2 regions of the Kitasatospora sp. NPDC096077 genome follow, and region 2 is predicted to be linked to the other one. Evidence: riboswitches for the same ligand, from Rfam matches in the RefSeq annotation. Region 2 holds a riboswitch; the other holds the start of a gene.

Region 1 (3,498 bases), on a different contig from region 2:
TCTTCTCCGAGGCCGAGGAGGAGCGCCTCGGCACCGATCTGCGCACCGCGCTCGCCGACGAGGCCTGCGGCGGCGGGGTCCCCGCGGAGGAGATCGCCGAGGTCAGCCGGGACCACCCGGAACTGGCCCGGGCCCTGGTCGCGCTGCACCGCAGCTACCGCGCGGCCCTCGCCCGGGTCGCCGACCTGGGCGAACCGGGTGGCGGCGCCATCGGCGGGGCCATCCGCCCGGCCGAACCCCACGACGAGGTCCGGGACTTCTTCTACGCCCACCACAACCACATCGCCGCCCTGGACGAGGCCGCGGAGCGCACCGCGCGGGAGCTGGCCACCACGACCGCGGGCCGCACCGCCGCCGCGCTGGCCACCCGGCTCGCCGAGCGGCACGGCGTCCGGGTGGTCGAGGCGGACCAGCGGCGGGCCGCCGACCTGCGCCGGTACGACCCGGCGACCGGCGCGCTGCACCTCTCCCCGTGGCTGACCGACGGCCGCCGCGCCTTCCAACTCGCCACCCAGCTGGCCCTGTTGGAGCACCGCCCGCTGCTCGACACACTGCTGGCGGCGGCCGAGCCCGACCTCACCTCTCCGCAGGCCGTCGACCTGGCCCGGATCGGCCTGGCCAACTACTTCGCCGGCGCCGTGCTGATGCCGTACACCGCCTTCCACGCCGCCGCCGAGGAACTCCGCTACGACATCGAGCTGCTCCGGGCCCGCTTCGGCGTCGGCTTCGAGACGGTCTGCCACCGGCTGAGCACCCTGCAACGCCCCGGCCGGCGCGGGGTGCCCTTCTCCTTCCTGCGCGCCGACCGGGCCGGGAACATCTCCAAGCGCCAGTCCGCCACCGACTTCCACTTCTCCCGGCTGGGCGGCACCTGCCCGCTGTGGACGGTCTACGAGGCCTTCTCCTCGCCCGGCCGGGTCCTCACCCAGGTCGCCGAGATGCCCGACGGCAAGCGCTACTTCTGGATCGCCCGGACCGTCTCGCACGGCGGCCACGGACACCGCGCGCCGCGCAGCGAGTTCGCCGTCGCGCTCGGCTGCGAGCTGCGGCACGCCCACCGCCTGGTCTACGCCGAGGGCATCGCGCCGAACGCGCCCGGCGCGGCCACCCCGATCGGGCTGGGCTGCCGGATCTGTGAACGCCGGGACTGCGCCCAGCGGGCCCGGCCGCCGGCGGGCGGACGGCTGCTGGTCGACCCCGACCGGCGCGGCCGGGTGCCCTACCCCGTGCTGGCCGACGGCCCCGAGGCCTCAGCCGAGTCAGGACCGCCCCGCCTGTAGGGTTGATCCGCTGGTGGTTCACCGGGCGCCCCGCGCTCCCGGGGAGGCAAGAGGGAACCCGGTGACGCCTTTCACACGGCCAGTCCGGGACTGCCCCGCAGCGGTGAGCGGGAACGACCGCCGTCATCCGCACTGGGCCCGGGAAACGGGTCCGGGAAGCGACGGCCAGTAGGCGTCCTCCCCGGGAGGACCGGCCCGCGAGTCCGAAGACCTGCCACCGGTGCGCACGCCGAACGGCGGCGTGCGCGCTCCGGGGCCCCGCGGGAGGGCCGCGTGGCCCTCGTACGGACCCCCGGTCCGGCGGGTCCGTCCGTCGGCCCGCCGCCCCGGACGCTGCTGCGCGCGCCGCCGTCCTCCCCGCTCGGAGCGACACCGGGACCACTGGGACGACTGGGACTTCTGCATGGACCACCTGACCGACGGCGCACGGCTGCCCTCGCCCCGCGGCGCCACCGAGCCCTACGGGCCCTGCGTGCTGCTCAAACACGGCGAGGTGGTCCTCAAGGGCCGCAACCGCCAGCGCTTCGTCCAGCGGCTGGAGGACAACCTGCGGGTCGCGCTGCGCGGGATAGGCGGCTCGACCTGGATCCGGACCCCGCACACCATCACCGTGCTCGGCGGGCAGGTGCCGGTCGAGGACCTGGTGGCCCGGGCCCGCACGGTGATCGGGTTCAACGCGGTCGAGCCGGCCCTACGGGTGCCCAGCACGCTGGAGTCCGTCGAGGCCAACGCCCTGACGGTGCTCGGCGACGCCTGCGCCGGACGCGCCACCACCGGCTTCGCCGTCCGGGTCCGGCGCCGGGACAAGGGCTTCGCCCTCACCTCCACCCAGCTGGAGCGCCACCTCGGCGCGTTCCTCCAGCCGCGGATCCCCGGCCTGCGGGTCGACCTGACCGCGCCCGACGTCACCCTGACCGTCGAGATCGAGCACCGCGAGACCTATCTGTCCGCCGAGCGCCACCCCGGGCTGAGCGGGCTGCCGGTCGGCTCCAGCGGGCGGGCGCTGGTGCTGCTGTCCGGCGGCTACGACTCGCCGGTCGCCGCGCACCGGGCCATGCGGCGCGGACTGGCCTGCGACTTCGTGCACTTCAGCGGCGCGCCGTACACCAACCCCTCCTCGGTCTACAAGGCGTACGCCCTGGCCCGCGAGCTCAACCGCTACCAGCCGCCCGGCGAACTGCACGTGGTCTCCCTCGGCAAGGCCCAGAAGCAGCTGGCCGTCGCGGGCGCCGGGCGCCTCCAAGTGGTCGCCCAGCGTCGGCTGATGGTGCGCACCGCCTGCGCCCTGGCCGGCGCCACCGGCGCCCAGGCCCTGGTCACCGGCGACAGCCTCGGCCAGGTCGCCAGCCAGACCCTCGCCAACCTGGCCGCCGTGGACCAGGCCGCCACGCTGCCGGTGCTGCGCCCGCTGATCGGCTGGGAGAAGCAGGAGATCATCGACCAGGCCCGGGCGCTCGGCACGGCGGAGATCTCCGTCCTGCCGGACGAGGACTGCTGCAGCCTGCTCGCCCCGCCGCAGGTCAGCACCGGGGCGCGGCTGGGCCAGCTGCGGGCCGTGGAGAAGCGCCTCGACCTGGACGAGGTGGTCGAGGCGCTGCTCGCGAACGTGCAGGTGATGCGGCCCGGCCAGGAGGACGACGCGGCACCGGCCGTCACCTGTTCCGTCCCCTCCTGAGCCCCGGCCGGGCCGTGCCCGACGTCTTACACGGCGGCCGGCACGGCCCGCTGGCCCGGACCGTCGTACTGGGCCAGCGGGCGGATCAGGGCGTTGTGGGCGAGCTGTTCGGTGATGTGGGCGGTCCACCCGGTGATCCGGCTCATCACGAAGATCGGGGTGAACACCGGGGTGTCGAAGCCCATCAGGTGGTAGGCCAGCCCGGCCGGGTAGTCGAGGTTGGGGTGGATGCCCTTGCGTTCCAGCATCGCCCGGCGCAGCGCGGCGTGCAGGGCGGCCAGCCGGGTGGCCTCGGGGTCGGCCGAGTGCTCGACCAGCCGGTCCAGGGCGGCCTGCATGATCGGGACCCGGGAGTCGCCGTGCTTGTAGACGCGGTGGCCGAAGCCCATGATCTTCCGCTTGGCGGCCAGCGCCCCGTCCAGCCACTCGGCGGCGCGGGCCGGGTCGCCGATCTCGTCCAGCATGTGCATCACCGCCTCGTTGGCGCCGCCGTGCAGCGGGCCCTTGAGCGCGCCGATCGCGGCCGTGACGGCGCTGTAGAGG
Region 2 (3,498 bases):
CGGGTCCGTGAGGTAGGCCGAGCCCTTGGCCAGGTCGGGCTTCCGGTGCAGGTCGTGGTCGAGCGCGGCGAGGTCGGTGCCGGCCAGGGCGAGCACCGCCTGTCCGGTGGCGGTGGGGTCCGCGTCGGTGGCGGCCGGGTCGGTGGTGAAGCCGCCGGAGGGCAGCTGCCGGGCGGCGATCCAGCCGGTGGCGGCCGCGTCGGCGTCGGTGCGGCCGGCCGCCTTCAGGGCCTGGGCGGCCAGCGCCGTGGTGTAGGTGTCGCTCGCGCCGGCCCAGGAGTACGGCCAGAGGCCGCCGTCGGGCTTCTGCTGGGCGGCGGTCCAGGCGTCGGCGCGCTTGACGGTGTCGGGCGCGGTGCCGGCCCGGCGCAGGGTGAGCGCGGTCAGCGCGGTGGTGCCCGGGTCGCCGTCGCAGTGGTCGCCGGGGGCGATCATCACGGAGGAGACGCCGCCGTCGGCGCACTGGGCGGAGGTGAGCCGGGCGACGGCGGTCGGCGGCAGGGCGGTGCCGGAGCGGGCGAGGGCCAGCAGGGCGAGGGCCTGGTTGACCGGGTAGGTGACGCCCTCGAAGTCCCCGGCGGCGGTGCAGGCGCCGAGCTTGCCCTGGGCGGTGCAGACGTGGTCGGTGAGCGCGGCGATCAGGTCGTGTCCGCCGAAGGCGCGCGGGTCCCCGCCGGTGATCTCGGCGAGCAGCGCCAGCTGGGCGACGGCCCGGGGGACGGGGGCCGCCTTGGGGCCGCCCGGGAAGGCGTACTGGTCGGTGTGGGCGGCCAGGTAGGCGACGATCTTGCGCAGGGTGTCGTCCTGCCCGCCGGCCGCGGCCAGCGTGAAGGCGGTGTCCGTGGTGGCGTCGTAGTCCACCGCCTTCGCCGAGGGGTCGTACACGTGGTCGCCGTCGGTCAGCCGGGCGACCAGCCAGCGGGCCGCGGCGGGCAGGTCGGCCTTGGGGGGCTTCGGCGTACCGGTCGCGGTCGGCGTGGGGGTGGGCGTGGGGGTCGGCGTGGGCGTGGACGACCCGCCCTTGGCCCGGACCGAGTCCGGGGTGAAGGTCGGGGAGCCGGTGGTGCCGCCGACGTCCGTCCCGCCGTACACCCAGGCCTCGACCTCGCCGGGCGCGGGCTTCTGCGACATCGCGCCGAGCGTGGCGTACGACCAGTGGTCCTGGCCGACCGGGGCGATCCAGTACGACCAGTACCCGGTCGCCTGCGGGGTGTTGACGCAGGACTCCTTGTCCGGCGTGGGGTACTGGGTGCCGTCGTGGAAGGCCGGGTTGCCCAGCCGGCAGACGAAGGCGGGGCCGTCGTGCGCCGTGCCGGCGGTGCTGAACCCGCCGTTGTGCAGCAGGTTCATCCCGGTGGTGGGGTGGGCGTCGCAGCCGCGGACCACGCCGCCGCCGAACGGGCCGAAGTCGACCGCGACGACGGCCCCGGAGGTCGCCGTGCACTGCTCCAGCGGGTCCGCGTGGGCGGCGGTCCCGGGCAGGGCCACCAGGGCCAGGCTGCCCGCGGTCAGCGCGAGCGCGGCGGCGGCCGCGGAGGCGGCGGTTCCTCGCCGCCACACGGTGGGACGGTGTCTGTGGACCGGCACGGAACGAACTCCCCTGTCGACTGCGGCGTCGGCGGGGACACGGGTGCGCAGCAGGGCACCCCGGGGCAGGGGTGGGCCGTACCGCGTCGCAGTCCTCGACGACGCTCGTGCGTGCTCCACGGCGCAGGCATTCCGGCTCGCCCGCCGGGACGGGTCGGCTGGACTCGTCGGTACGGGCACACGGTTGCGGGACAGCGCCGGATTCGAACCGGCTTCCCCTGACCCCCTGGAGGAAAAACGCTTCATCAGACCATGGCCGGACCAGCGAGGTCAACGATTCGTCATATCGTCTACGTCACGGCTCGTTCGAATTCGATGCGGTAAGGTCCCGGCTCGGCCGAGCGGGGGAACCCGGTGGAAATCCGGGGCTGACGCGCAACGGTGTGCGGGGCGGCACTGCCTTCCCCGCGAGCCCGGATGCCCGGCGGCCGCACTGTTCCGCGGAAGTCCGTCCACGCGATCCGGGCGTCGGCCGCCCCTCGCAGCGACGCACCGCCGTCGACGCACCGGGCACGGTCGGGGCCCTCCAACCCCCCAGGAGCCCTTCCATGACCCGCACCCTCCACCGCGGCCTCGCCACCGCCGTCGCCGCCCTGGCCGCGGCCGGCACCGCGCTCGCCACCGCCGTCCCGGCCCAGGCCACCGCGAGCCCGACCCAGATCAGCACCTCCGTCACCAACGGCGTCGCCTACCTGCGCAGCCTCCAGGGCGCGGACGGCGGCTACGCGGGCAGCGGACTGTCCAACGAGTGGGCGTTCAGCGCCCTGGCCGCGGCCGGGACCGCCGCCGCCGACGTCACCCCCGGCGGCGACGCCACCAAGAACGCCCGCCTGGTCTACCGCAACCAGCTCGCCGCCCCGACCTGGCCGAACGCCAGCCCGGTGGTCACCGACTACGAGCGCGGCATCCTCAACTCCTACGCGGCGGGCATAGACCCGGCCCGGGTCGGCCCCGGCCGCAACCTGATCGCCGACGCCGTCTCCTACTGGCAGACGTCCACGCCCGGCTACTACGGCCCCGCCGCCAACTTCAACGGCACCGTCTTCGCCCTGCTCGCCCTCGGCGGCGCCCGCACCCAGGCCGGCGCCCAGCGGGTGCCCCAGCCGCTGCTGGACGCCTCCACCGCCGTGGTGCGCGCCAACCAGCACACCGACGGCGGCTGGAACTACAGCAAGGCCGCGGGCGACCCGAACGCCCTCGGCCAGCCCAGCGACGTCGACATGACCGGCGCGTCGATGGCCTCGCTGTGCGTCGGCGGGGTGGCCAACACCGACCCGGCGGTGCTCGCCGCGAAGGGCTTCCTCAAGGCCAAGATGGCCACCTCGGGCGCGTTCAACGCGATGTACGGGGTGAACACCGACTCCAACGGCTGGGCCGTCTCCGGCCTGATCGCCTGCGGCTTCGACCCGCAGGGCACGGACTTCACCTCGCCCGCCCCGTTCAAGAAGACCCCGGTGGACTTCCTGATCTCCCAGCAGTTCAACCCCGGCGGCGGCTTCCGCTACCAGCCCACCGACACCTCGCCCAGCGCCTACGCCTCGGTCGACGGCCTGCGCGCGGTCGCGGGCGGCGGCTTCACCGCCACCCCGCCCACCCCGGTCACCGCGGGCGAGCCGCAGTTCGTGGCCACCTCCGGCTTCACCCCGGGCACCGCCGCCCGGATCGCCCTGATCGTCGACGACGGCACCGGCAACCCGCGCCCCTGCGCGGTCACCATCACCCCCACCGGCAGCACCGCGACCCTCGGCGACGTGCTCGACGCGGCCGCCACCGCGAGCCCGGCCGGCTGCGTCACGGCGGTCACCCCGGCCAGCGGCGTCGCCGGTCCGATCACCTCGCTCAACGGCGTTGCCAACAGCGGTACTTCGAGCTGGCTGCTGTCGACCGACGGCGGCGCCTCGATCACCGCCG

What was found. Region 2 has a riboswitch for cobalamin ahead of ABTZ03_RS41270 (prenyltransferase/squalene oxidase repeat-containing protein). Riboswitches for the same ligand answer to the same signal wherever they lie in the genome.
Region 1: it holds a riboswitch for cobalamin, as region 2 does, so the genes downstream of both, thiI (tRNA uracil 4-sulfurtransferase ThiI) here and ABTZ03_RS41270 (prenyltransferase/squalene oxidase repeat-containing protein) in region 2, are expected to answer to the same signal.

Annotation. Positions count from the first base shown of each region.
Region 1 is NZ_JBEOSV010000033.1:28,666-32,163, reverse strand. It holds gene ABTZ03_RS25790 (short-chain fatty acyl-CoA regulator family protein) at 1-1,280, shown strand, start outside; cobalamin riboswitch at 1,278-1,513, shown strand; gene thiI (tRNA uracil 4-sulfurtransferase ThiI) at 1,684-2,955, shown strand; gene ABTZ03_RS25780 (bifunctional 2-methylcitrate synthase/citrate synthase) at 2,982-3,498, opposite strand, start outside.
Region 2 is NZ_JBEOSV010000098.1:2,416-5,913, forward strand. It holds gene ABTZ03_RS41265 (prenyltransferase/squalene oxidase repeat-containing protein) at 1-1,560, opposite strand, end outside; cobalamin riboswitch at 1,693-1,845, opposite strand; cobalamin riboswitch at 1,893-2,030, shown strand; gene ABTZ03_RS41270 (prenyltransferase/squalene oxidase repeat-containing protein) at 2,136-3,498, shown strand, end outside.